DNA from 4 places in the Pseudomonas sp. HY7a-MNA-CIBAN-0227 genome. Region 1 is predicted to be linked to each of the others. Evidence: predicted binding sites of a transcription regulator. Region 1 holds the regulator's gene; each other region holds the start of a gene.
What was found. Region 1 encodes sigma-54, which starts transcription at its own class of promoters, with help from an activator protein. Its sites were predicted from a motif close to ANTGGCATNNANNTTGCTNT; they were not measured.

Region 1 (7,128 bases):
GACCCTTGCCAGCCGCCTGCTCGGCGAGCCGGTCAATCCCAATGATCACGTCAACTGTGGGCAAAGCAGCAACGACATCATCCCCACTACCATTCACGTCAGCGCAGCCCTGGTGTTGCATGAACAAACGCTGCCGGCGCTGCTGCACCTGGTGCAAGTGATCGAGCACAAGGCCCAGGAGGTCCATCCCTTCGTCAAGACCGGCCGTACCCACCTGATGGACGCCATGCCGGTGCGCATGAGCCAGGTGCTCAATGGTTGGGCGCAGCAGCTCAAGGCGAATGTCGGCCACTTGCAGGATTTGCTGCCGAGTTTGCAGGCACTGGCCCAAGGCGGCACCGCAGTGGGCACCGGAATCAACGCGCACCCTGAGTTTGCTGCACGCTTCAGCCAGCAACTTAGCCGTTTGACTGAAGTTCAGTTCACTCCCGGCAAGAACTTGTTTGCCTTGATTGGCTCCCAAGACACCGCCGTCGCCGTCTCCGGACAACTGAAAACCACCGCCGTGTCGCTGATGAAGATCGCCAACGACCTGCGCTGGATGAACTCCGGCCCCTTGGCCGGCCTCGGCGAAATCGAGCTGGAAGGCCTGCAGCCAGGCTCCTCGATTATGCCGGGCAAGGTCAACCCGGTGATCCCTGAGGCCACGGCAATGGTTGCCGCCCAAGTGATCGGTAACGACATGGTTATTACGGTCGCCGGCCAGTCCGGCAATTTCGAACTGAACGTGATGTTGCCGATCATCGCCCAGAACCTGCTCAGCAGCCTTGAGCTGTTGGCCAACGCCAGCCGTCTGCTAGCGGACAAGGCCATCGCCAGCTTCAAGGTCAACGAGGCCAAGCTCAAGGAAGCGCTGTCGCGCAACCCGATTCTGGTCACGGCACTCAACCCGATCATTGGTTACCAAAAAGCCGCTGAAATTGCCAAGAAGGCCTATCAACAAGGCCGGCCGGTGATTGACGTGGCGCTCGAACACACCGATTTGCCTCGCAGCCAACTGGAAATCCTCTTGGATCCGGAAAAGCTCACGGCCGGCGGCGTGTAATTACCGACTCTGCTTTGGAGGCTCTCCATGGAGCACTGGAAACGCACGATCGAAAGGGCTAATCACTGCTTTATGCAAGGCGAACTGGTGGATGCTCGCGAGCATTACCTGCAAGCCCTGGCCTTGGCCCAAGTGTTGTTCGAGCGCTGGGGCGATGCCGACGAAGCGGTGGCGGCTTGTGTCATTTCCCATCACAACCTGGCGGATCTGCACCTGCGCCTGAACCAGCCGGAGGAGAGCGCGGAGTACCTCTGCGCGATCCATCAGCGCCTGTTGCAGGCCATGCAGGACACTCGCCTGACCCCGCAGTTGCGGGAAGCGGCGCTACGTCAGAGCAGCAAAACCTACGTCGAACTGTTGAATTTCATCAGCGATCACGGCGAGTACCCACGTACCCATCGTTTGCTGGGCAGCAATACGGCGCAACCGGATGCGTCGACCCGCAACAGCCCTTTTTATGGAGCACATTGATATGTCCTACACCTTGCCTGCCTTGCCTTACGCCTACGATGCCCTGGAACCGCATATCGATGCGCAAACCATGGAGATTCACTACACCAAACACCACCAGACCTACATCAATAATCTCAATGCCGCAGTTGAGGGCACTGAGTGGGCGGGCTGGCCAGTGGAAAAACTGGTCTCCAGCGTCCAGCAATTGCCGGAAAAGTTGCGTGCTGCCGTGATCAATCAGGGCGGGGGACATGCTAACCACTCGCTGTTCTGGGCGGTGATGTCGCCCAAGGGCGGCGGTAAGCCAGGCGGCGCGCTGGGCAAGGCCATCGATGAGCAGTTGGGTGGTTTTGACAGTTTCAAGGAGGCGTTTACCAAGGCTGCGTTGACCCGTTTCGGCAGTGGCTGGGCCTGGTTGAGCGTGACTCCGCAAAAGACCCTGGTAGTGGAAAGCAGCGGCAACCAGGACAGCCCGCTGATGAATGGCAATACGCCGATCCTCGGCCTGGACGTTTGGGAGCACGCTTACTACTTGCTGTACCAAAACCGCCGTCCCGAATATATCAACGCCTTCTATAGTGTTATCAACTGGCCGGAAGTTTCTGAGCGTTACCAGGCTGCGCTTGCTTAACGCTCTTTTCATAACAGGATCTAGATCTAAGGCCGACTATGGGCACTGAAACACTGGCGATCAGCAGCGTGCGAATGTTCCGTTATGCGTTTGGCTCGCTGTTGCTGTTGGCGGGAATTGCATTGCTGGTGGCTCAAGGGCTGGCCTGGCTGGATCTGGAACCGCGTATCCTGCGCGCCCTGCAAGGCGGGGCCATCTGTGCCCTGGGCACGGCGCTGGGCGCGGTGCCGGTATTGGTGATCCGTCGGATGCCGCTGGCGGTGAGTGATACGTTGCTGGGTTTCGGCGCCGGCGTGATGTTGGCCGCGACGGCGTTCTCGCTGATCGTGCCCGGCATCGCTGCTGCCGAAAACCTCGGGCTGACACCTTGGGCCGCCAGTGGTCTGATCAGCTTTGGCATCATGCTGGGCGCTTTCGGGCTGTTTCTGGTGGATCGCAAGGTTTCCGGTACCAGCGCGGAAACGCTGGTGGGCACGCCGGAAAAACCGGTAATCGCGCCGCGTATCTGGCTGTTCGTATTCGCCATCATCGCCCATAACATTCCCGAAGGCATGGCGGTGGGGGTTTCGGCAGGTGGCGGCATGCCAGACGCCGACAGCCTGGCCATGGGCATCGCCCTGCAGGACGTACCGGAAGGGCTGGTGATTGCACTGGTGCTGGCCGGGGCAGGGATGTCGCGGGTCAAGGCGTTCCTGATTGGTGCGGCATCCGGGTTGGTAGAGCCGGTATTCGCGGTGCTCTGCGCTTGGCTGGTGAGCCTGGCTGAGGTGCTATTGCCGTTGGGCTTGGCGCTGGCCGCGGGGGCGATGCTATTGGTGGTGACTCACGAAGTGATTCCCGAATCGCGGCGCAATGGCCATGACAAGCTCGCCAGTTTGGGGCTGTGTATTGGGTTTTGTTTGATGATGGTGATGGATACAGCGTTGGGGTGAAGTGAGGATCTGTGGCGAGGGAGCTTGCCCCCTCGTCAGTGGGGCTTACTCGCCCTCGTCAAAGTAGTTATTGATCAACTTCACCAGCGCATCCAGAGCTTCTTGCTCCTGCTCGCCTTGCGTCTTCAGATGAATCATGGTGCCTTTGCCCGCAGCCAGCATCATCATCGCCATGATGCTTTTGCCGTCGACCGTGGATTCCGGGGTACGCCCGACCCTGATCTGGCAGGGAAACTGCCCCGCGACGCCGACGAACTTGGCCGAGGCCCGGGCGTGTAAGCCCAGTTTGTTGATGATTTCAATTTCCAGAGCGGGCATCGCGGGGGTGTTCCTTTCAGCTAAGGTCGCGGTGGCGAACCTGGACGTTCTTGAGGGTTTGCTGCAAAACCTGGCCGAGGCGCTCGGTCAGGTACACAGAGCGGTGGTGCCCGCCGGTGCAGCCAATGGCGATGGTGACATAGGCTCGGTTGCTGGCGGCAAAGCGCGGCAGCCATTTGAGCAGGTAGCTGGAAATGTCCTGGAACATATCCTCGACATCCGGTTGCGCCGCCAGATACTCGGCTACGGGTTGGTCGAGTCCCGACTGATCACGTAGTTCCGGCTTCCAGTACGGGTTGGGCAGGCAGCGCACGTCGAACACCAGGTCGGCGTCCACTGGCATGCCCCGCTTGAAGCCAAAAGACTCCACTAGGAACGCCGTGCCAGGTTCTGGCTGGTTCAACAGGCGCAACTTGATGGTATCGCGCAGTTGATACAGGTTCAGGCTGGTGGTGTTGATCTTCAGGTCGGCCAGGTCAATGATCGGCCCCAGCAGCTTGGTTTCGTCTTCGATGGCTTCTGCCAGCGAGCGGTTGGCGCTGCTCAGAGGGTGACGACGACGAGTTTCTGAAAAACGCTTGAGTAGGGTTTCTTCGTCTGCATCCAGGTACAACACGTCGCAATGAATGTGTTTGCCGCGCACCTCCTCAAGCAATTCCGGGAATCGCGTTAGGTGGCTGGGCAGGTTGCGGGCGTCGATGGATACAGCGACCAGCGGCTGTGCCAGTTCGGTGTGGATCAACGCGCGCTCAGCCAGTTCAGGCAGCAAACCGGCCGGCAGGTTGTCGATGCAATAGAAGCCATTGTCCTCAAGCACATTGAGGGCAGTACTTTTACCTGAGCCGGAGCGGCCGCTGACGATGATCAAACGCATGATTACTGCCCGTTCTGCTCTTCCAGGACGACCTGATACAACGCTTCATTACTGGAGGCGCTACGCAGTTTTTCGCGTACTTCTTTGCGGTCGAGCATGCTGGCGATCTGCCGGAGCAGTTCCAGGTGCGCATCGGTGGCCGCTTCCGGGACCAGCAGAACGAACAGCAGGTCTACCGGGGCACCGTCGATGGCGTCGAAATCGATAGGAGCGTCCAGGTGCAGCAAGGCGCTGACTGGAGACTCGCAACCTTTAAGGCGGCAATGGGGGATGGCGATGCCGTTACCAAAACCGGTCGAACCCAGTTTTTCACGGGCAATCAGCGCCTCAAAGACATCTTGCGTCTTCAGATTAGGCACTTCGCGGCCGATCAGATTGGCAATTTGTTCGAGGGCGCGCTTTTTACTGCCGCCCGGCACGTTCATGAGGGAACGGCCGGGGGTCAGGATATTTTCGAGTCGGATCATGGGTTGGGAGTGTTAACGACCGGTTGCGCCCTGGAGGAGGCTCTGGGTCTTTTCCTTATGCTTTTTGAGTTGGCGATCCAGCTTGTCAGTCAGCAGGTCAATGGCGGCATACATGTCTGAATGCTCGGCATTGGCGACGACTTCCCCGCCGGGGATATGCAGGGTGGCTTCGATTTTCTGCAGCAGCTTCTCGACGGTCATCGTGACTTGCACGTTGGTTATCTTGTCGAAATGCCGTTCCAATCGGTCGAGTTTTTCGCCGATGTAGGTGCGCAGGGGGTCGGTAACTTCCAGTTGGTGTCCACTGATGTTGACTTGCATACAGCTTCTCCTTCGTTGCCAGTGCATAAAGCGGCAGGCAGAAATGCCTGCCACTGGAACGCTGTGGCTAGCCCGTCACATCAAACGCTTACGCTCGCTGGAAGGCGCGATCCCAAGGGACTCGCGGTACTTGGCGACGGTTCGACGGGCTACCTGAATGCCTTGTGCCTCCAGTAAACCAGCGATCTTGCTGTCACTCAACGGCTTTTTCTGATTTTCCGCGGCAACCAGTTTTTTGATGATCGCGCGGATCGCCGTGGACGAGCATTCGCCGCCTTCGGAAGTACTTACATGACTGGAGAAAAAGTATTTCAGCTCATAAATACCCCGTGGGGTATGCATAAACTTCTGCGTGGTCACCCGGGAAATCGTCGATTCATGCATGCCTACTGCCTCGGCAATGTCATGCAGGACCAGCGGTTTCATCGCTTCATCGCCATATTCCAGGAAGCCGCGCTGGTGCTCGACGATCTGGGTGGCGACTTTCATCAGGGTTTCATTACGGCTTTGCAGGCTCTTGATGAACCAGCGGGCTTCCTGTAACTGGTTGCGCATGAAGGTGTTATCGGCGCTGGTGTCGGCCCGACGGACAAAACCTGCGTATTGCGGGTTGACCCGCAGGCGTGGCACCGATTCCTGGTTCAGCTCCACCAGCCAGCGCTCGTTGTCCTTGCGCACGATCACATCGGGAACGACGTATTCGGCTTCGCCGGACTCGATTTGCGAGCCAGGGCGAGGGTTGAGGCTTTGCACCAGCTCGATGATCTGGCGCAGGTCATCTTCCTTGAGCTTCATGCGCCGCATCAGCTGGCTGTAGTCGCGGCTGCCCAGCAGGTCTATGTAGTCGGTGACCAGGCGTTGTGCCTCGGTCAGCCACGGCGTCTTGGTGGGCAACTGACGCAGTTGCAGCAGCAGGCATTCGCTGAGGGTGCGGGCGCCGATACCGGCCGGTTCGAACTGCTGGATACGGTGCAGGACGGCTTCGATTTCGTCCAGTTCGATATCCAGTTCCGGGTCGAAGGCCTCAAGGATTTCCTCAAGTGTCTCGTCCAGGTAGCCCTGATTGTTGATGCAGTCGATCAGGGTCACGGCGATCAGTCGATCGGTGTCGGACATCGGCGCCAAGTTCAGTTGCCACAGCAAGTGGCTCTGCAGGCTCTCGCCGACGGAGGTGCGGGTGGTGAAGTCCCACTCGTCATCGTCATTGCTGGGCAGGCTGCTGGTGCTGGTCTGGTAGACGTCTTCCCAAGCGGTGTCCACCGGAAGTTCATTGGGAATGCGCTCATTCCACTCGCCTTCCTCAAGGTTATCCACCGTAGGGGCGGTTTCCTGGTAGGACGGCTCCTGGACATCGGCGTTGGGTTTTTGCTCGGTGTTGTCGGTCGGCAGGTCGGCATTATCGAAGTCGTCGCCTTCTTCCTGGCGTTCGAGCATCGGATTGGACTCCAGGGCCTCCTGGATTTCCTGTTGCAGGTCCAGGGTTGACAATTGGAGCAGGCGGATGGCCTGTTGCAGCTGCGGTGTCATCGTCAGCTGCTGGCCCATTCTCAGAACTAGCGATGGTTTCATGGCAGGGGCTTAACACCTTATTCGCCGGCGCAATGCGCCATCCACGACAGGGCGCGTGAGCGCCAAACATAAGCAAATTATATGCCTGATATCGGGGGCTTTGCCTAGAGCGCGGTAACAATAAAAATATTGAGATTTTTATTGACGCTCGCGCTCCTTGGCGAATGGCCAGGTATCACAGTACTTACAGGCGGAATTCGTGGCCCAGGTAAACTTCCTTGACCAGTTCGTTGGCCAGGATAGTTGCGGAGTCACCTTCGGCAATCAGTTGCCCGTCGTTGACGATATAGGCGGTTTCGCAGATATCGAGGGTTTCGCGCACGTTGTGGTCGGTGATCAATACACCGATCCCTTTGGCCTTGAGGTGGTGGATGATCTGCTTGATGTCGCCGACCGAGATCGGGTCGACACCGGCGAAGGGTTCGTCCAGCAGGATGAACTTCGGCGCAGTGGCCAGGGCGCGGGCGATTTCCACACGACGACGTTCGCCACCGGACAGGCTCATGCCAAGGTTGTCG
Region 2 (7,128 bases), on a different contig from region 1:
GACGGTATCCGCTTCGAACTGCCGCAGATCTTCTTCATGCGCGTGGCCATGGGCCTGGCGATCGAAGAGAAGAACAAGGAAGACCGTGCGATCGAGTTCTACAACCTGTTGTCGTCCTTCGACTACATGTCCTCGACGCCAACCCTGTTTAACGCCGGCACCCTGCGTCCACAGCTGTCGAGCTGCTACCTGACCACCGTGCCGGATGACCTCTCGGGCATCTACCACGCGATCCACGACAACGCCATGCTGTCCAAATTCGCTGGCGGCCTGGGCAACGACTGGACGCCAGTGCGCGCCTTGGGTTCGTACATCAAGGGCACCAACGGCAAGTCCCAGGGCGTCGTCCCGTTCCTCAAAGTCGTGAACGACACCGCCGTAGCGGTCAACCAGGGTGGCAAGCGCAAAGGCGCTGTCTGTGCCTACCTGGAAACCTGGCACATGGACATTGAAGAGTTCATTGAGCTGCGCAAGAACACCGGTGATGACCGTCGTCGTACCCACGACATGAACACCGCCAACTGGATCCCTGACCTGTTCATGAAGCGCGTCTTCGATGACGGCCAGTGGACCCTGTTCTCGCCGTCCGAAGTACCGGACCTGCACGACCTGACCGGCAAGGCCTTCGAAGAGCGTTACGAGTACTACGAAGCCCTGTCCCAGTACCCGGGCAAGATCAAGCTGTTCAAGACCATTCAGGCCAAAGATCTGTGGCGTAAAATGCTCTCCATGCTGTTTGAAACCGGCCACCCATGGCTGACCTTCAAAGACCCGTGCAACCTGCGCAGCCCGCAGCAGCACGTGGGCGTGGTCCACAGCTCGAACCTGTGCACCGAGATCACCTTGAACACCAACAAGGACGAGATCGCCGTTTGCAACCTGGGTTCGATCAACCTGCCGAACCACATCAAGGACGGCAAGCTGGATACCGCCAAGCTGGAGCGCACCGTCAACACCGCAGTACGCATGCTCGATAACGTTATCGACATCAACTACTACTCGGTGCCACAGGCGCAGAACTCCAACTTCAAGCACCGTCCGGTTGGACTGGGCATCATGGGCTTCCAGGACGCTTTGTACCTGCAGCACATTCCTTACGGCTCCGACGCAGCCGTCGAGTTCGCTGACAAGTCCATGGAGGCGGTCAGCTACTACGCGATCCAGGCTTCCTGCGACCTGGCTGACGAGCGCGGCGCCTACGAGACGTTCCAGGGTTCGCTGTGGTCCAAAGGCATCCTGCCGCTGGATTCGCAACAGATCCTGATTGAGCAACGTGGCCAGAAGTACATCGACGTTGACCTGAACGAATCCCTGGACTGGGCGCCAGTACGTGCCCGTGTGCAGAAAGGCATTCGTAACTCCAACATCATGGCCATCGCACCGACCGCCACCATCGCCAACATCACTGGCGTGTCGCAGTCGATCGAACCGACTTACCAGAACCTGTATGTGAAATCGAACCTGTCGGGCGAATTCACCGTGATCAACCCGTATCTGGTTCGCGACCTGAAAGCCCGCGACCTGTGGGACTCGGTCATGATCAACGACCTGAAGTACTACGACGGTTCGGTGCAACAGATCGAGCGCATCCCGCAAGAACTCAAAGAGCTCTACGCGACTGCCTTCGAAGTGGACACCAAGTGGATCGTTGACGCCGCCAGCCGTCGCCAGAAGTGGATCGACCAGGCTCAGTCGCTGAACCTGTACATCGCCAGCGCTTCGGGCAAGAAGCTGGACGTGACCTACCGCATGGCTTGGTACCGTGGCCTGAAAACCACTTACTACCTCCGTGCGCTAGCTGCGACCAGCACCGAGAAGTCGACCATCAATACCGGTAAGCTGAACGCTGTATCCAGCGGCAACCACGGTGATGATTCGGTTCTTGCGGCTCCGGCCGGCCCTGCACCAGTGCCAAAAGCCTGCGCGATTGACGAGCCGGATTGCGAAGCTTGCCAGTAAGCTGAGCAGGTCCTGGGCTTAATCACCCAGGACTGAAAAGCCCCCGATAGACCCTGGCTGCAGTTGGGTTTATCGGGGGCTTTTTCATAGGGGCTTCGCGGAGCAAATGACGTCCGCCAGGCCTGATACCTGTGAACTCAACACACCTCCCCTCCAGTCAGTGCAGAGCAGCCTCGACCACTCAAAACGAAACACCAGGAAGCATCCCACTTGCCAAATAGCGCGCAAAAAAAGCCCCTCATTGAGGGGCTTTCGGTGCAGGCGCTAAATCGACAACATCAGGTCATCTGAATAATGGTCTGCATGATGGTGCTTTCGGTGGAGATGGTCTTGGAGTTCGCCTGGAAGTTACTCTGGGCCTTGATCAGCTCCACCAACTCGCTGGTCAGGTTGACGTTGGAGTTCTCCAGGGAGTTGGCGATGACCGAACCCAAAGTACCGGACTCCGGCGCATCATAACCTGGCTGGCCGGACGCGAAGGTCTCCTTCCAGGTAGTGCCGCCGTTCGGCTGCAGGCCCTGTTCATTGTTGAAGCTGGCCAGGGAGATCTGGCCGATCGCCTTGCTCTGCTCGTTACTGAACGTGGCAAACATGACGCCGCTGCTGTCGATTTTCAGCCCGGTGATTTCGCCAGTAGCGTAACCATCAGTGACCGGCGGGTTGCGATAACTGGCAGAGTTGTACTGGGTGATATTGGCCATATTGACGGCAATACCAGTCGGGTTGGCAGCCGCGCCGTTATCTACCCACACGTCATTTTTCATGACGCCCGGCTTCCAGTCGGCAATAGTCAGGGTGGTGTTGGAAACAGTACTTGGCGGCGTAACGATGCCCTTGAGCGCACCAGCTGTATCGAAGGTCACGGTCGACGCCACAGGCGCGACGGCACCGGCGCCACTGATAGGCGTACCGTTGGGGTTACGGCCGTCGATCAGAGTGTAGGCCTTCCAGGTATTGGAGTCGGTCTTCACCATGTACTGCACCATAGGGTGCGAGTTGCCCTGGGTGTCGTACAACATGGTGGTGTACTGGGTGGTAAAGCTGTCCGATTTGGTCGGATCGAACGGGTTGAGCGCCTGGTCGATCACTGGCTCCGAGGACTTCAGGTTGCTGGTGGAGTCCACCTTGGTGGACGCCTTGGGTGACAGGTTCGACTGATCGATGCGCAGGTCTACCAGGCCACCCTTGATGATATTGCCGTTTTCGTCTGCCGCGTAACCTTGCAGGCGCGAGGTGCCGGTGGAGTTGGTGACGTAGCCATCCTTGTCCGGTTTAAAAGTACCAGAGCGGGTGTACTCCAAGGAACCGTCGCTGCCCTTCTGCACAAAGAAGCCGCCGCCCTTGATCGCCATGTCCAGCAAACCACCGGTGCCGGTGATTTCGCCTTGGCTGAATTGCTGGGAAACCGCTGCCAGGCTCACACCGCTACCAATAGCGTTGTGGCCGCTGCCCAGTTTGGAGGCGGCGTAGACGTCGGCGAATTCCGCACGGGACGACTTGAAGCCGGTGGTAGCAACGTTGGCGATGTTGTTGCCAGTCACGTCCAGCTGTTTGTTGGCCGCATAGAGGCCGCTAAGGCCGATATTAAAAGACATGTTTCTCTCCTCTTGCCGAATTTAGCCGGCTCTATGTACCGATAGTCTGAATTTGCGACAGCTTGATGCTGCCCATGCCGCCAGAAAGATTGAGCAGCATTTCGCCGCCCGTCTGGCTCAAGGTCACGCTAGTGACCGTGGCGGGTAGCGAGGTCTTCAACGCTATCGCATCACCGGCATCGCTCTTGGTGGTGGCCGCGAAGGTGTAGTTGCCGGAGTCGACTTTCTCGCCGGCTTCGTTTTTGCCGTCCCAGATAAAGTCCGACTTGCCGGCTGCCTGAGCGCCCAAGTCGATGGTCTTGACCAGCTTGCCGTCCTTGTCGGAGACCTTGATGGTGACGTTGCCCACCGACGAGGTGACTGCCACGGAACCGGTGAAGCTCTTGCTGGTGTCGACCATGGCCTTGTCGGTCTCGATGATCACCGAACGACCCACCAGCGACGACGCTTGCAGCGCTTGCGACGATTTGTAGTTGCTGGAGATAGCATTCACCGAGTCGTTCAGGGTGTTGATGCCTTCCAGGCTGCTGAACTGCGCCAGTTGCGCGACAAACGCGCCGTTATCCTGGGGCGACAGCGGGTTCTGGTTTTTCAGCTGGGTGACCAGCAACTGCAGGAACGCATCCTTGCCCAAGGCCTGGCTGCCAGAAGCCTCTTTGGTAGCACCCGCCAGGCTATCCTGGTTGGCTGCGGCATCCTTGACCTTGTTGTTGAACAAGTCCTGGATCGTCGAGTTACTCGACACATCGTTGGTAACGGACATTCTTTGGCGCCCCTTATCACTGACCCAGAGTCAGGACCTTCTGCATCATGGTTTTGGCGGTGTTCATCATTTCCGCGTTGGTCTGGAACGAGCGACTGGCGGAAATCATGTCAGCCATTTCCTCGACCACATTGACGTTGGGATAGAACACATAACCCTTGGCGTCGGCGGCGGGATGGTTCGGCTCGTAGCGCGCGTCGAGGTTGCTCTGGTCTTCGACCACACCCAGCACCTGAACGCCCTGGCCCGCAGCATCCTGGTCCTGGAACAGCGAATCGCTGCCGCCACTCTGGCCACCCTGGAACATGGTGGCGAACACCGGGTGACGGGCGCGATAGGTCTGGTCAATGCTCGACGACACGGTCTCGGCGTTGGCGATGTTACTGGCGACGGTGTTCAGACGGGTGGTCTGGGCGCTCATGCCACTACCGGCAATATTAAAAACACTGGATAGAGACATGACTTACTCTCCGCGCAGGGCTGACATCAGCCCTTTGAATTTGCTGTTGAGCAGGGTGAAGCTGGCCTGAAAGTTCACCGAGTTCTCGGCGTAGTTCGATTGCTCCAACTGCGCGTCGACGGTGTTCTGGTCGATCGATGGCTGCATCGGCGTGCGGTACATCAGCGACTCGTCGCCATTGCCCAGGCCTTGCGCTTCGATATGACGGTTATTGGTCATGTTCAAGGCGAAGGAGCCGCTCTTGGTCTTGTCCTGCTGTGCGGCGAGCACGGCGGAGAAGTCCAAGTCCCGAGCCTTGTAGTTCGGGGTGTCGGCGTTGGCGATGTTGTTAGCCAGGACTTCGGCACGCTGGGCGCGAAAGCCCAGGGCTTGTTCGTGGATACCGAGCGCTTTATCGAAGCTGATGCTCATGGCGGAAACCTTTAGGGGCTGACCTGCTTTTCGTAATCTGGATATAGCAAGTGGCATGCCAAGTCATCGAATCCCTGTAAATCAAGGGTTTGCCGGGAGATTGCCGGTGGCAATGCCAGAAAAGCGGCAAGGGGTTTCCGCCAAACGCCAGTAAAGCGGCAATACGCATTGCCGCTTTGCGCCCATAAAAAACGGGAGGCCTTTGCAGGACCTCCCGGTTTTTATGCGACGCATGCCTATCACTTGGCCTGGTAAATAATCCCAGGACTGCACTGCACCATCTGGTAATGATCCGGCAACCCGTTCAACGCTTCAGAAGCGCCAAGAAACAGATACCCCCCGCGCTTGAGCGTGCTGTGGATGCGCAACAGGATGTCCTTCTTCACTTCAGCCGAGAAGTAGATCAGTACGTTGCGGCAAAACACGATATCGAACTTGCCCAGGCTGGCGTAGCTGTCCAGCAGGTTGAACGAACGAAACTCCACCCGGCTCTTGATCGGCGCCTTGACTGCCCAACGACCGGCAACCTTGGGGTCGAAGAAACGCTGCAAGCGTTCCGGAGACAGGCCTCGCCCCAGGGCCAGGCTGTCGTACTCACCTGTCTTGCAGTTGGTGAGCATGGTGCCGGACAAGTCGGTGGCAACAATCTGCACCCCGGCCTTCAACTGGCCCATGTTGGTCCGCTCGAACTCGTCGATGGACATCGACAGCGAGTACGGTTCCTGCCCCGAAGAGCAGGCCGCCGACCAGATGCGCAGGCGCTGGCCGGGGCTGGCCTTGATCGCTTCGGGCAGGACCTTGTTCTTGAGCACTTCAAAGGGATAGGTGTCACGAAACCACAGGGTTTCGTTGGTGGTCATGGCATCGACCACCATTTCCTTGAGCCCGCTGCGTGGCTGGCTCTGTATCCGCTGAACGAGGTCGCCGAGGGACTTGATCCCTTGCTGCTCCATCAGTTTATTGAGACGGCTTGATACCAGGTACTGCTTGTTTTCACCGAGCAATATGCCACAGGCTTTTTCCAGGAAGACCCGGAACTGTTCGAAATCCAAATTACCCGTAGACAATGGTACCGCCTCTTAAATCGTGTGACCGCCAGGGAAAAAGCCCCTAGCCGTGATCTGCTGCCTTGATCCGGTCGACTACCCGGGCTGCCAGGTCATCAGGACGGAATTTGGCCAGGAAGTCATCGGCACCGACCTTCTTGACCATCGCCTGATTGAATACACCGGACAATGAAGTATGCAGGATGATATGTAATTTTTGCATGCGTGGATCGTTGCGTATCTCGGCCGTAAGGGTGTAGCCGTCCATTTCCGGCATCTCGATGTCGGAAATCATCATCAAGAATTCTTCTTCCGGTTTCTTGCCTTCATCCACCAGCTTGCGCAGGTAATCCAGGGCCTGGCGGCCATCGTTGAGTGCCACCACTTCGACACCAACGGTCTGCAGGCAACGGGAGACCTGCTTGCGCGCTACCGAGGAGTCATCCACCGTCAGCACCCGCAGGGAAATCGCCTTGTGCGCCGTCTCCGCGTCTACTACACCCACCGAAATAGCTTCCGAAGTCGGCGCCACTTCCGCGAGGATTTTCTCCACGTCGATGATTTCCACCAACTGGTTGTCGACCCGCGTCACTGCCGTCAGGTAGTGATCGCGACCGGTGCCCTTGGGCGGCGGATGGATCTCTTCCCAGTTCATGTTGACGATGCGCTCCACCGAGCGCACCAGGAAACCCTGGGTCTTGGTGTTGTACTCGGTGATGATCACGAACGGACTCTCGCGATCCTGCAAGCCGGACGAGCCCGTAGCCATCGCCAAGTCAAGAATCGGAATGGTCGAGCCGCGAATGTTGGCCACGCCACACACCACAGGGTTGGACTTGGGCAATACGGTCAGCTTGGGACATTGCAGCACCTCCCGCACCTTGAAGACGTTGA
Region 3 (7,128 bases), on a different contig from region 1:
CGCAGTTGACCATCGAGTTGGATCACACCAGCAAAATCTGGCAAACCGCTGATTTGCTCAAACACCCGGCTGCGCAAACGGTACAGATCGCCTATGACGTTTCCTACAAGCGCGCCATGACCTATCGTGCGGTTCCGCTGGCAGTTTTGCTTGCAGGTGTACAACCTGAAAACCATCTGCAGGCAGTGGCCCTCGACGGCTTTGCCGCGGAGCTGACGGCGGCTCCCCTGCTTGAAAAAACCGGCAGCCGGGCCTGGCTGGCGGTGGAAGATCCGGCTCACCCGTGGCCAGCACTGGCAGCTGACAAACCTGGCGCCGGACCGTTTTATCTGGTCTGGACTAACCCGCAAGCGGGCCATATCAGCCCCGAGCAATGGCCGTTTCAGATCTCTGAAATCAAACAGCTGAAGACAGTTGCCGAACGTTTCCCGGCATTGTTGCCAGATCCCAAGCTGGCGGCGGATGACCCGATCAACCGGGGGTTTGTGCTGTTTCAGAAAAATTGCCTGGCCTGCCATCGGCTCAATGGTGCCGGTGATGCCCATGTCGGGCCAGATCTGAATATCCCCTACAGCCCGATCGAGTACTTCAGCGGTGATTTCCTCAAGCGCTACATTCGTGATCCACAGAGCATGAGGCATTGGCCCCAGGCGAAGATGCCAGCGTTTGCGGCCAGTGTGTTGCCAGACAGCGAGCTGGATTTGCTGGTGAGGTATTTGAAGCATATGGCAGGGCGTAAGCAGTAGCCTTGAGGTGACTGGAAAGACCTTATCGCAGGAACCGCCGTAGCAGTTGCCGAGCTTTAGCGAGGCTACGTCGGCCGCACCACCGCCACCAGATCAGACCCCAACACTAGGTCGCTCCCGACGCCGCCTCGCTAAAGCTCGACAGCTTCTACGAAAAATAGCGGGGCTGCGCGATGTGTAAATACCTATGCTCATTGCAAGCAAGCATGCGATAGCAGGCTAAATCCTACTGCTGCTGCACCGAAAACATCGGCATTGGCGCCACAAACACCTTGGCATGCATCTGTTCATGGCCTCCGCCGCGCCGCATGCCGCGTACCGGGCAGGCATCCAGGTAATCCAACCCCACCGCCAGCTTCAAATGCCGCTCCGGCCGGGCCACTTGGTTGGTCACGTCGAAGCTGTACCAGGCTTCATCCAGCCAGGCTTCGGCCCAGGCGTGACTGGCCAGGTGCTCGCTGTCTTCGCTGTACAAATATCCCGACACATACCGCGCCGGAACCCCCAGGCTGCGAGCGCAGGCCAAGAAGGCGTGGGTGTGATCCTGGCAAACGCCCGCACGACCGGCGAAGGCCTGGGCGGCACAGGTGTCGACTTCGGTGGCGCCCGGCGAGTAGGTCATGTACTGGTTGAGAGCATGCATCAGGTCGATCAAAGCGCTGCGATCTCGACGCTTTTGGCACTGCTTTTCGGCAAAGCTGCGCAGCGCTTCGTCAGGTTCCGTCAAGCGGGTGCAACGCAGGAACGGAAACGCCGATTGGCTCTCATGCTCGGCCTCACGTAACTCGTCGATATCCACCTGGCCACGGGCGCAGATGATGATGGCTTCGTGGGGTTCATCCAGGGTCAGTACATGCAGGATATTGCCGAACGGGTCCAATTGCGCTCGCACCGGGCGCGGCAGGTCCAGTTGCCAGCTGAGTACATGCTGGCGCTCGCTGTCGTGGGGCGTCAGGCGCAGATACTGGATGCTGGCACGTACCTGGTCTTCGTAGTGGTAGGTGGTTTCGTGGCTGATGGAGAGTCTCATGCCGCCTCCAGATAGGAACTGTGAATAGCGTTACCCAACTGGCGCACCAGCGGGATGAAGTCGGTCAGCCAGGCGTGCAGGCCTTCCTCCAGGATTTCGTCGATCGCAGTAAAGCGCAGGCGTGCGTCCATCTCGGCGGCCAAGCGCTGGGCCGGACGACCGTTGATACCCGGCAGGCTGGCGAGGATCTGATCGATCTCCTCGCTGCAAGCCCGTAGCGAACGCGGAACGTCGGCCCGCAACAGCAGCAACTCAGCCACCTGTCGGGCACCCGGAGCATCGCGGTAAATCTCGGTATAGGCCTCGAACGACGATAAGGCCCGCAGCAGCGCGCTCCACTGGTAATAGGCGTGAGCAGTGCCATCGATGACGGCTTCGGCCTGATCGCCGGCCATTTCATATCGAGCGTCCAGCAAGCGCAGGGTGTTGTCAGCCCGTTCGATAAAGGTGCCCAGGCGAATAAAACGGAAGGCGTCGTTGCGCATGATAGTGCCGTAGGTGGCGCCGCGGAACAGGTGGGAGCGCTCCTTGACCCACTCGCAGAAACGGCTCATGCCATAGCGGCTCAAGCCCTGCTGGGCAATACCGCGAATCTCCAGCCAGGTGGCGTTGATGTTTTCCCACATGTCAGCGGTGATTCGCCCACGCACGGCATGGGCGCTGGCCCGGGCGGCACCGAGGCAGCTGTAGATACTCGCCGGGTTGGCGGCATCCAGAGCAAAAAAGTGCAGCAGGCGCTCGGCATGCAGTTCGCCGTGGCGCTCGCGATAATCGTCCAGGGTGCCGGTGATCAACAGCGGCATCGCCAGTTCGTGCAGGCCATCGCCGCGCCCATCCTGGGGCATCAGCGACAGCGAATAACTGACATCAAGCATCCGTGCGAGGTTTTCCGCGCGCTCCAGGTAGCGTGACATCCAATACAAATCCGAGGCAGTTCGACTCAACATGGCATCAATCCTCAACCACCCAGGTGTCTTTGGTGCCGCCGCCCTGGGACGAATTGACCACCAGCGAGCCTTCACGCAGCGCCACACGGGTCAGGCCGCCGGGTACCACGCGGGTTTCCTTGCCGGACAGCACGAACGGACGCAGGTCGATATGCCGGGGCGCAATGCCGTTTTCGACAAAGGTCGGGCAGGTGGACAGGCACAAGGTCGGCTGGGCGATATAAGCGTGGGGTTTAGCCTTGATCCGCGCGCGGAAGGCTTCGATCTCTGCAGCGCTGGAGGTCGGGCCTACCAGCATGCCGTAGCCGCCGGAGCCTTGGGTTTCCTTGACTACCAGCTCAGGCAGGTTGGCCAGCACGTAGGACAATTCATCAGGTTTACGGCACTGGAAGGTCGGAACATTCTTCAGGATCGGCTCTTCATCCAAATAGAAACGGATCATGTCGGTGACAAAGGGGTACACCGACTTGTCATCCGCCACCCCAGTACCAATGGCGTTGGCCAGCACCACATTGCCCGAGCGGTAGGCCGCCAGCAGGCCCGGTACGCCAAGCATGGAGTCAGGATTGAAAGCCAGGGGGTCGAGGAAGGCGTCGTCGAGACGGCGATAGATCACGTCCACCGCTTTCGGCCCGTCGGTGGTGCGCATGAAAACACGGTCATCGCGCACAAACAGATCGGCGCCTTCCACCAACTCGACGCCCATTTCCCGTGCGAGGAATGCATGTTCGAAGAACGCACTATTGAAGCGTCCCGGCGTTAGCACCACAACACTGGGGTTATCCAGCGGGCTGGAGCTTTTAAGGGTGTCGAGCAACAGGTTTGGATAATGATCTATCGGGGCAATACGCTGGGCGGCGAACAGTTCAGGGAACAGGCGCATCATCATCTTGCGGTCTTCGAGCATGTAGCTGACGCCGCTGGGGGTGCGCAGGTTGTCTTCGAGAACGTAGTAGGTGCCGTCGCCATCCCGTACCAGGTCGACCCCGGAGATGTGGGAATAGATATCGCGGTGCAGATCCAGGCCTTGCATCGCCAACTGATATTGCTCGTTGGCCAGCACTTGTTCGGCGGGAATAATCCCGGCCTTGATGATCCGTTGTTCGTGGTACAGGTCGGCGAGAAACATGTTCAGCGCCTTGACCCGCTGGATGCAGCCGCGCTCGACAATTCGCCACTCACTGGCGGGAATGCTGCGGGGAATGGTATCGAAGGGAATCAGGCGCTCGGTGCCCTGCTCGTCACCGTACAGGGTGAAGGTGATTCCGGCGCGGTGAAACAGCAGATCGGCTTCGCGCCGGCGCTGGGCCAGCAGCTCCGTCGGGGTTTCGGCCAACCAGCGGGCGAATTCGCGGTAATGGGGGCGAACCAGCCCTGCCCCGTCGTACATCTCATCATAATAAGTGCGGATCATGCCGAACTCCTTGTCACCCGGACGCAAGGGGTTATCGCAAGGCCCGTGCCAGCGGCATAAACACTTAAGTATCAATCAGTTGGGTAGAGCAATTAGTCACGCCGCACCGTCCCGGTGCAGAAAATGACCTAGCGTCGCCCGCGGTGCCTCATTGCGAAGCGAGCTTTTCCTATCACCAGCATAGCCAGAGTTGATTTCACTGCCTGATAAACACTGGGGGATAATCGCCTCCACACGCTGAACAGGACACGTCCTACAGCTTCACCCATTGCCTCGCCGGTAACTTGGTACCTCATGTACCGACCGGTTCCCCTTCATGTCCGGTCTTCCCTTTTGGCCACCCTGCTCGGGTGGCCTTTTTTTGTGCAGGATATTTCCGAGAATGGCTTGAGGGTTTTCCGGGAGCAGAAACAAAATCGGCCGACCCAAAGGTCAGCCGATACGCTGTGTTGTTCATAAGCTACATGGGCAACCCACGAACCTCCTGTTTCACGCCCCATCCTTCGATGATCCCGCCCAAGGGCTCGACCACCGCCTCAAAGTCTTGCTCAAAGTCTCCTATGCCGTCGTAGGTAGCGAACATCACTTTGCTCAGTTCCAGGTACCCGGCACCGTCATCCCGCACGCTGACCTGGGCATTGAGGGATTCCCCACGAAATCGACCCGCAGCCCTGCGCGCATGTTCCTCATCCGGGAAAATGGCGTAGAACTCGATGGGGTGGAAACGTGAAAAATCAAAGCCGCCCTCTTTCATGCGGCGCAACACGTTGGTGCTGATGTCTTCTTGATAAGCTGTGCTCATGAAACGTCCTCCTCAAACCGATGGATAGACTTTCCGTGCTTCCCAAAACCCGCACTCGAATGGCGCAGGTGATACGGCAATGGCTTCACCGCTGGGAGATAAGCATGTAGCTGACAAGACCAGACCTTAGCGATTCATTCGCTGATCTCCCTTGCAGAGTAGCGCGAAGCTATCACCTCCACCAGAGGGTCGTGTGCGATGTACAGGGAATGTTCAGGCGGCAGGGGTAATGCTGAGGATTTGAATACTGTTCTGGGTTTTCAGGCTTTTGACCGTTGGCTCGTTGGTGCGGCCTTCAAGGTCATTGAGATCCAGTTCAGCAGCCACCGGCAGCAATTTGGCACGGATCATCTGTGCAGCCTCTTCGGTACTGGGTTTCTGTTCACAGTCGAACAGTTCCACGGATTGATCGCCGTGATCATCAGCGAAGGTAATTTGCCACTTTTGCATCAGTGCCTCCTCGATAAAACCCATGGATGGGTTTACAGACATCTGGACCTTGAGGGTTTGGCAATCGTTCCACTGAAGGCAGGAGGCACCTGATCGGCCGCGCTTACTTTTCTGCGCGGTCTTTGAGGGCTTTCAAGGTATTGAACGGCGCGTCCACCACGAACTTGTTGGCCAACCACGACGGCACGCTGCCGCCTGGCTCGGTGTGGACCTGATAGGTTACTTCGGTCTGGTCGGCGCCTTTAGGCACCAGCTTCCAGAAGCCTTCGACCTGGGCCACACGCACATAGCCCTTCTCTTCCGGGAGGTAGGTAGGCACTTCCAGCAGCTTGCGGGTCACGCTACCGTCTGCGTCCTTGGTGGTGGTGATCTGCAAGATCGAGTCACGGTCTGTCACCGGGAACGGTGCCTTGAACTGCGTGTAGGTCCAGCTCTTGTCGCCTTCCTGCTTGAGCAGCTTTTGCGACTTGCATTCATGAATCCACTTACAGGCCCCTACCGCGTCGTCCTGCAAGGCCTGCACCTTGGCCAATGGCGCCTTGATCACGGTCACACCACGATAAGCCTTGTACTTGGACCCGGCCACCTCACTCAAGGACACCTTGATACCGTCTTCATCCTTGGCAGTCTGCCAATCTTCGGCCTGGGCAGTGGCAGCAAACAAAACAGTAAAACCGCACAACACAGCCAGTCGTTTCAGCGAACCCATTGTTGTATTCCTTATTGTTGAAGTTGCGACATTGAAATGCCCACTAAGCCGCCGTCATCTGCTCCCACCAGCCAATCAGTCTGATTGCATCTTCCTGGCTACTGCCACAGACCTCCAGATCCGCCTGAAACGCACTGCACACCGCAGGCCGCTCTGGCTGGCCGAACAATTGGCACAACTGTCCGACAGACAGATGCAGGCAGCGTTCGCCCGCAGGTTTGCCGTGGGGCATCCCCGGTAACGGTGAGCTGATGGAGGGGGCAATGCAGCAAGCGCCACAGCCTTTACGGCATTTCATGACAAGCGGTCCTCGACGGCAAAGTGTTGATGGTCGGGCTAGAGTACGCCCTTAAACAGCCGTTTTAAAATGGTCAAACAGGGGTTTTCGCACAAAACAAAAGTGACTGACCAGTCTGCGACAGAAGGTCAGCGATTCGCGTCACCTTGGCGGGAATAATTTATTGCTTGAACTCGAAATCCAGCGCCGCACCTTCCACTTCCCGGCGCTCTTCGTTGCGCAGCTGTAGCATCATTTCATTACTCAGCAGGCGGCCGTTGATCTGGAACGCGCTGTTGTCGACAGGTTTTTCACCAAACATCGGCGGGAGCAGCGGCACGTTTTTCGGCTGTGGCAAGGTGCCAAGGGGCTGCAGGTGCCTGACCATGTCCTGCGGCAGGCGCAAGTCCAGATGGGCTGGCGGCAGTTGAGTCTGGGCCACTTCGTGGGCCGACTTGGATTTGCTGACGACTGGTGCACGTTTCTTCACAGCAGCAGCTTTTTTGGGCTGGACTGTTTTTTTCGCGGGCACAGGCTTTGGCTCGGCATTCGCTGCCACAACGGGCTCACTGACGGGAGCAGCCAGCACCGGCGTGGCGTTGCACAGACTCAGCAGGCAGATCAATAACGCGGCAGGAAAAGTAGGATTCATATCGCCAACAGCTTTAACGGCAGAGGGCCATATGCTCGCTTGTTGAGCGCAGCATGACAAGCGTGGTGATTAGCCTATGGCCCTTTGCGCGGTTCAAAAAC
Region 4 (7,128 bases), on a different contig from region 1:
GCGAGCATGCCGAAAGCCGAAATTCGCGCAGTGACCTGGTCGGTGGGCATTCGCCTGGTGATCGGCAGCGTGCTGGCGATGTTGCTGGCGGTGGGCGCGACGGTCTGGCTGCTGCGCAGCAAATTGGCGCCGCTTGGGGACCTGGTGCGCCAGGCCGAAGCCTTGGGTGCCGGGGATTTGAGTGCGCGCTTGAATGTCTCCAGCCACGACGAAATCGGTCAGTTGGCCCGCAGCTTCAATCAGATGGGCGAAGCGCTGTCGAACATGGTGTCCCATATCCGCAAGGCTGCCGAAGAGGTCAACAGCCGCGCTCAGGCGCTGTCCGGTCTGTCCGGTGGTGCCTATGAAGGCATGGAGCAGCAGTCCGGCGAGATCACCAGCATGGCCGGCGCAGTGGAAGAATTCAGCGCCACGTCGCTGAACATCGCCGACAATATGGGCAGTACCGAACGCCTGGCCCAGGAAAACGCCCAGCAAACACGGATCGGCCGTACCTCGATGCAAGAGGCGTCGTCGTCCCTGGAACATATCGCCACCGCACTGAACAGCACGGCGACGGTGATCAACACCTTGGGGCAGCGCTCCCAGGAAATCGGCGGAATTGTTGGGGTGATCACCTCGATTGCCGAACAGACCAACCTGCTGGCCCTCAACGCCGCCATCGAAGCAGCCCGGGCCGGCGAGCAGGGTCGTGGCTTTGCGGTGGTGGCCGATGAAGTGCGCAACCTGGCGTCGCGCACCCGTCAGGCCACCGACGAGATTTCCGGGATGATCCAGAGTATCCAGCAGGAAACCGGCAACGCCATCAGCACCATGGAGCAAGGCAACGTGTTGATGCAGGAAGGCCTGTCACGCAATGCCGATGTGGCTTTGGCTCTGGCGCGGATCGACGAACAAAGCCGCTCGGCCGGCCAGCAATTTGCCGCGATCACTACCGCAACCCAGGAACAGAGCAGCACTGCCACATTGCTCAGCAGTAACTTGCAAAGCATCGCCCTGGCCAACAGTGAGCAGCGGGAAGTGGTGTCGAACCTGGCGATTACCGCCAAGGAACTGGAGACGTTGGCGGCGGGTTTGCGCCATGAGGTTGACCGATTCAGGTGAGCATCAAAACTGTGGCGAGGGATTAGCTGATCGCTGCTGGCCGATACTGCAACGCTTCTGCCAAATGGTGGCGGCCGATCGCTTCCATCTGCTCCAGATCCGCCAAGGTGCGGGCGACCTTCAACAATCGATGCGCCGCCCGCAGCGACAAAGTCAGCCGCTCGCAGGCGGTCTCCAGCCAGCCTTCATCGACTTTCGCCAGCGCGCAATGCTCTCGTAGCCCCGGCAAGTCGAGAAAGGCGTTGGCACAACCCTGGCGCTGCTGCTGGCGGTCGCGGGCCTCGGCGACACGTACCGAAGCGCTGGCCGTGTCGTCTCCGGCTTGTGTGGCCGGGTTCAGCGCGGTGCTTTCCCGCGCAACGGTCACGTGCAGGTCAATGCGGTCCAGCAACGGCCCGGAGAGTTTGTTGCGATAGCGCTGGATTTTTTCCGGCGAACAACGACAGCGCCCGCTTGGCTCACCCAGATAGCCACATGGGCATGGGTTCATCGCGGCCACTAGCTGAAAGCGCGCCGGGAAACTCACCCGGTCGCGGGCGCGGGAGATGACGATATGGCCCGACTCCAGTGGCTCGCGCAGTACCTCCAGCACCTTGCGATCAAACTCCGGCAACTCGTCGAGAAACAGCACGCCGTGATGGGCGAGAGTGATTTCTCCAGGCTGCGGTTTTGAGCCGCCGCCTACCAGTGCTGGCCCTGAAGCCGAATGGTGGGGCTGGCGAAATGGTCGGTGCGGCCAATGGCTCAGCGGTGCCAGGCTGACCACTGACTGAATCGCCGCCACCTCCAGCGCTTCCTGCTCGCTCAAGGGAGGCAGCAATCCTGGCAGGCGACTGGCGAGCAAGGTTTTGCCGGTGCCTGGCGGCCCGCTGAACAGCAGATTATGGGCGCCTGCCGCGGCAATCAATAACGCTCGTTTGGCCGCCAACTGGCCCTGGACTTCACTCAGGTCGGGGTAGGGCTTGTTCAGGTACATCAGGCCACTGGAAGCGAAGGGATCAATCGGCACATGCCCATTCAGGTGCGCCACCACTTGCAGCAGGTGATCTACCGCAATCACCTTCAAGCCGGAGGCAAGGCACGCCTCTTCGGCATTGGCCCGAGGCACTATCAAGGTGCGCCCGGCCTTGCGTGCTGCGAGCGCCGCTGGCAACACACCCTTTACCGCGCGTACTTCGCCGGACAGCGCCAGTTCGCCGAGGCACTCCACGTCATCGAGCATCAGCGCTGGCACCTGCACGCTGGCGGCGAGAATCCCCAGGGCAATCGCCAAATCAAAACGTCCGCCGTCCTTGGGCAGGTCGGCGGGCGCGAGGTTGAGGGTGATACGGCGGGCGGGATATTGCAGGGCAGAGTTGAGAATGGCGCTGCGCACTCGGTCCTTGCTTTCCTTGACCGCCGTTTCCGGCAAACCCACTAGCGTAAGCGACGGCAAACCATTGGCCATATGCACCTCGACGGTGACGGCGGGGGCTTCGACGCCAATCTGGGCGCGGCTGTGGACGATGGCGAGGGACATGCTCGTTCCTTGAAATGGGATGGCCGCTTCCTGCGGGTTTTCCAAGAGTAGACGAGGTGGGGAAGAGTGAGGCGGGGAGGTTTTACAGAGCGTGACCAAACTGTAGGAGCGAGCTTGCTCGCGAAAATAGTCAACGATAACGCGGGCATTCTGAATGAACGCGGCGCTCTCGGGCTCTTCGCGAGCAAGCTCGCTCCTACAAGGGCAGGCGTTATTCGGTGGGTGGATTCAACCGCGCTTCCAGCTCTGCAACCTTGGCTTCAAGGCTTTCCAGCCGTGCCCGAGTGCGGGCCAATACGACCATCTGGCTATCAAACTCTTCCCGGCTGACCAGGTCCAGCTTGCTGAAGCCACTCTGCAACAAAGCCTTGAATTGGCTTTCGATTTCGTTGCGAGGCAGCGGGGTTTCGCCGCTGAACAGGCGGGAGGCGTGGCCGCTCAGGGCGTCGAGGAGGTCTTTGGGAGCGAGCATGGGAAACATTCCGGAAAACTGTTGGCAGGCAGTGTATCACGCAGCGTCTACAGTCTTTTCCTCGCGGCGCGGCGCACGCTTTTCGTGCGTGGGGTCGGGCAGCTGCGCACTGTTTTCGTGCGTATCCACGCCGCCGTAGGCCCCCGCAAGTGGGCACGAGTGAGCAAAGGATTGATTTCAGTGATTTTTACGGAGCTGGCAAGGTTTCTGCTTAGACCATCATGACCCATGCACTGATGCAGTCGCTGTGACGAATGCAGTGCGCCGACGGAGCGGGGTACAGGTTTCGTCACCAGTGGTTAGCTCGCGTCGCAATGGCACTTGTCAGGGCGACGAAGCGTTACAAAGCCAGGCACTGCGCTTAGACTTGAGACGGGTTTGTTTTCCTGGGGCAAGTCCACCAATTCGGGAGAGAGTTTTCATGAAGCTAGTCACTGCCATCATCAAGCCGTTCAAGTTGGACGATGTACGCGAGTCGTTGTCCGAGATCGGCGTGCAGGGCATTACCGTTACTGAGGTCAAAGGCTTCGGTCGGCAGAAGGGTCACACGGAGCTGTATCGCGGCGCGGAATACGTGGTCGATTTCCTACCGAAGGTGAAGATTGATGTCGCCATTGACGACAAGGATCTTGATCGGGTTATCGAGGCGATAACCAAGGCCGCCAACACCGGCAAGATCGGTGACGGCAAAATCTTCGTGGTCAATCTGGAACAGGCTATTCGCATCCGTACCGGCGAAACCGATACCGACGCAATCTAAGCCGCCAAACCCCAACGCCCCAGGAGAAAACAATATGACTCTGCGTAAATTCGCAGGGCTAGGAGCCCTGTTGTCCATCGTAATGCCCAGCCTGGCTATGGCGGCAGACGAAGTGGCGGCTCCAGTCCTCAACTCCGGCGACACCGCCTGGATGCTGACCGCTACCGCATTGGTGCTGTTCATGACCATCCCCGGTCTGGCGCTGTTCTACGGCGGTATGGTCCGCTCCAAAAACATTCTTTCCGTGATGATGCAGTGCTTCGCCATTACCGGCATGATCAGCATTCTGTGGGTCGTCTACGGCTACAGCATTGCGTTCGACACTACCGGGATGGAGCAGGGCGTCGTCAACTTCAACTCGTTCTTCGGCGGCATGGGCAAGGCGTTCCTGGCGGGTGTCACTCCGGCCAGCATCACCGGGCCTGCGGCGCTGTTCCCTGAGGCGGTGTTCATCACCTTCCAGATGACCTTCGCCATCATCACTCCGGCACTGATCGTCGGTGCGTTCGCTGAGCGCATGAAGTTCTCCGCGATGCTGATCTTCATGGCCATCTGGTTCACCCTGGTCTATGCGCCGATTGCGCACATGGTCTGGAGCGGCAACGGTGGCCTGTTGTGGGATTGGGGCGTACTGGACTTCGCTGGCGGCACCGTGGTGCACATCAACGCCGGTGTTGCTGGCCTGGTGGCGTGCATCGTGCTCGGCAAGCGTAAAGGCTACCCGACCACGCCGATGGCTCCGCACAATCTGGGTTACACCCTGATCGGCGCGGCGATGCTGTGGATTGGCTGGTTCGGCTTCAACGCAGGTTCCGCTGCTGCTGCCAACGGCACTGCCGGCATGGCGATGCTGGTGACCCAGATCGCTACCGCTGCTGCGGCGCTGGGCTGGATGTTCGCCGAGTGGATCACCCACGGCAAGCCAAGTGCCCTGGGTATTGCTTCGGGTGTGGTTGCCGGTTTGGTCGCCATTACGCCAGCCGCTGGCACCGTGGGCCCGATGGGCGCCCTGGTGATTGGTCTGGTTGCCGGTGTGATCTGCTTCCTCTGCGCTACCAGCCTCAAGCGCAAGCTGGGCTACGACGACTCCCTGGACGCCTTCGGTGTTCACGGGATCGGCGGTATCGTCGGTGCGATCCTCACCGGTGTGTTCGCAGCCCCGGCCCTGGGCGGCTTCGGCACTGTGACTGATGTTGCGGCACAGGTCTGGATTCAGGCCAAGGGTGTCGGTTTCACGGTGATCTACACCGGTATCGTGACCTTCGTCATCCTCAAGGTGCTGGACAAGGTCATGGGCCTGCGGGTTACCGAAGAGGAAGAGGCGGTCGGCCTCGATCTGGCGGAACACAACGAACGTGGCTACAACTTGTAAGTACGCTTAAAAAAGATGCCCGGCTTGCCGGGCATTTTTTTGTCTGGGGTTTGTCTGCGGTAAAGGGTTGTGAGCATTTTTGTGCTGACTTTGTGATTGGATCCACAGGGTGCTTTTCACTGTGCGAATGTCTTACATGCATGTAGGCGTATTCGGCACTTTGTTTTTTCCCTGAGCGCGCTAGAATGCGCGCCGATGTGCGCAGAACTGTATGTGGCTACAGACCCTGATTATCCTGCGGGCCAAGCCCCGGGGCTTTCATTTGGTGACGGACGAGTTGCTCGTTGGTTTGCCTGAATTGAAGGCCAGCCGGGTGGGCTTGTTACATTTGTGGCTGCAGCACACCTCGGCCTCGTTGACCGTCAACGAGAATGCCGACCCGGCGGTTCGCCGTGACTTCGAACGTTTTTTCAACACGCTGGTACCACAAGGTAGAGCGGTGTATGAACATGACGACGAAGGCCCGGATGATCTGCCGACGTACTTCAAGGGCAGACCGCTGGGCTGTCAGTTGAGTTTGCCGGTCAAGGCCGGCCACTTGGCGATGGGGACCTGGCAAGGTGTTTATCTGGGCGAGCACCGCGATCATGGTGGTGCTCGTAAAGTCCTCGCCACCTTGCACGGTGATGGGGCATAAGCCGCTGGTTATCCGGCGGATGTTGATTTTTTTCCAGCCACCGTCGACAGACGGCGAAGCTGGGCTATAACTAATCTGCTTTTCGCAAGTCATGAGGTAGAACATGAGCGACGATGATCTGGAAAACGACGACCTCGAAGTAGGTGACGACGAAGCCGAAGAAGGTCTGGAAGCGGCTGCGTCAGACGTTGCTGACGACGACGGCGGCGAAGACGCACCGGCCCCGGCTGCCAAGGGCAAGGCCAAGGCTGCTGTTTCGGTTGACGAACTGCCAAGCGTTGAAGCCAAGAACAAAGAGCGCGATGCGCTGGCCCGAGCGATGGATGAATTCCTCGCCAAAGGCGGCAAAGTGCAGGAAGTCGAGGCCAACGTGGTGGCTGATCCACCGAAGAAGCCTGATAACAAGTACGGCAGCCGGCCTATCTAAGGTCAGTTACTTGCTTGCTGAAAAAGCCCGCCGTCGCTGCGGGCTTTTTCATGGCTGACACAAAGAGCCTTTCATCACGCAAGTTATGCGTTCCAGCGGGCGAGCAAATCGGGCAGTTCAGTCAGGCTGCGAATCTCTGCATCTGGCAATTGCTCGGCTTCCCAGGCTTTACCCGCTGGGTTGAACCAGATAGCGCGAAGCCCCGCCTGCTGGGCGCCGGCAATGTCATCGCCGGGGTGGTCACCAATATGTACGGCGGCGCTCGCATCTACACCACCGCGCTGTAACGCCTCCTGAAACAGCCGTGCGTCCGGCTTGGCGATGCCGATATCCTCGGCACGCAGGGCAAACTTAAAGTAATCCGCCAGACCGACGCGTTGCACATCGGCGTTGCCGTTGGTGATCACTCCCAGCATGTACTGGCGGCCCAGGGCCTGCAGCATGGGCTCTGCTTCGGGGAATATCGTGAGTTGGTGCCGGGCGTGGATGAACGCTTCGAAACACGCATCCGCCAATTCCGTCGCCTCAGGCTGTGGATAACCTGCCTCTTCAAAGGCATGCAGCAGGACACGGTGACGCAACACACTGATACGGTATTTCAGCTCGGGATAGCGCTGCAGCACCTGTTGGCGCAGGCCGGCGAACTTTTCCAGGGGCAATTCGCCCACCAATGACGCATGAGTGGCGAGCCACTCGCGCATCGATGCCTCGGCGCTGATGATGACGGGCACGTTATCCCAGAGCGTGTCGTCCAGGTCGAAGGTGATCAGCTTGATGCTCATGAGTCGCCGCCTTTAATGCGTTTGGCCCGTGGATGGGCGCTGTCGTACACCGTCG

Region 2: flgB (flagellar basal body rod protein FlgB) is a predicted target of sigma-54. The motif match lies at 5,232-5,251, and genes of this name have one in related genera.
Region 3: AAEZ06_RS12255 (circularly permuted type 2 ATP-grasp protein) is a predicted target of sigma-54. The motif match lies at 4,171-4,190, and genes of this name have one in related genera.
Region 4: glnK (P-II family nitrogen regulator) is a predicted target of sigma-54. The motif match lies at 3,290-3,309, and genes of this name have one in related genera.

The regions. Positions count from the first base shown of each region.
Region 1 is NZ_JBEOPT010000001.1:255,765-262,892, reverse strand. It holds gene AAEZ06_RS01245 (class II fumarate hydratase) at 1-1,045, shown strand, start outside; gene AAEZ06_RS01240 (DUF2753 family protein) at 1,073-1,516, shown strand; gene AAEZ06_RS01235 (superoxide dismutase) at 1,518-2,129, shown strand; gene AAEZ06_RS01230 (ZIP family metal transporter) at 2,168-3,061, shown strand; gene AAEZ06_RS01225 (HPr family phosphocarrier protein) at 3,107-3,379, opposite strand; gene rapZ (RNase adapter RapZ) at 3,396-4,253, opposite strand; gene ptsN (PTS IIA-like nitrogen regulatory protein PtsN) at 4,256-4,720, opposite strand; gene hpf (ribosome hibernation-promoting factor, HPF/YfiA family) at 4,733-5,041, opposite strand; gene AAEZ06_RS01205 (RNA polymerase factor sigma-54) at 5,117-6,610, opposite strand; gene lptB (LPS export ABC transporter ATP-binding protein) at 6,795-7,128, opposite strand, start outside.
Region 2 is NZ_JBEOPT010000009.1:225,057-232,184, forward strand. It holds gene AAEZ06_RS17210 (ribonucleoside-diphosphate reductase subunit alpha) at 1-1,959, shown strand, start outside; gene flgE (flagellar hook protein FlgE) at 2,238-3,554, opposite strand; gene flgD (flagellar hook assembly protein FlgD) at 3,586-4,317, opposite strand; gene flgC (flagellar basal body rod protein FlgC) at 4,334-4,777, opposite strand; gene flgB (flagellar basal body rod protein FlgB) at 4,781-5,188, opposite strand; gene cheR (protein-glutamate O-methyltransferase CheR) at 5,428-6,255, opposite strand; gene AAEZ06_RS17240 (chemotaxis protein CheV) at 6,299-7,128, opposite strand, start outside.
Region 3 is NZ_JBEOPT010000006.1:71,770-78,897, reverse strand. It holds gene AAEZ06_RS12270 (c-type cytochrome) at 1-746, shown strand, start outside; gene AAEZ06_RS12265 (transglutaminase family protein) at 973-1,776, opposite strand; gene AAEZ06_RS12260 (alpha-E domain-containing protein) at 1,773-2,723, opposite strand; gene AAEZ06_RS12255 (circularly permuted type 2 ATP-grasp protein) at 2,728-4,137, opposite strand; gene AAEZ06_RS12250 (ribonuclease E inhibitor RraB) at 4,598-4,939, opposite strand; gene AAEZ06_RS12245 (hypothetical protein) at 5,153-5,413, opposite strand; gene AAEZ06_RS12240 (START domain-containing protein) at 5,493-6,098, opposite strand; gene AAEZ06_RS12235 (YkgJ family cysteine cluster protein) at 6,142-6,396, opposite strand; gene AAEZ06_RS12230 (translation initiation factor 2) at 6,557-7,027, opposite strand; gene AAEZ06_RS12225 (aminotransferase-like domain-containing protein) at 7,121-7,128, opposite strand, start outside.
Region 4 is NZ_JBEOPT010000008.1:246,423-253,550, forward strand. It holds gene AAEZ06_RS15945 (methyl-accepting chemotaxis protein) at 1-1,104, shown strand, start outside; gene AAEZ06_RS15950 (YifB family Mg chelatase-like AAA ATPase) at 1,127-2,623, opposite strand; gene AAEZ06_RS15955 (accessory factor UbiK family protein) at 2,835-3,095, opposite strand; gene glnK (P-II family nitrogen regulator) at 3,517-3,855, shown strand; gene AAEZ06_RS15965 (ammonium transporter) at 3,890-5,227, shown strand; gene AAEZ06_RS15970 (secondary thiamine-phosphate synthase enzyme YjbQ) at 5,439-5,864, shown strand; gene sutA (dormancy-specific transcriptional regulator SutA) at 5,968-6,291, shown strand; gene AAEZ06_RS15980 (HAD family hydrolase) at 6,375-7,073, opposite strand; gene xerC (tyrosine recombinase XerC) at 7,070-7,128, opposite strand, start outside.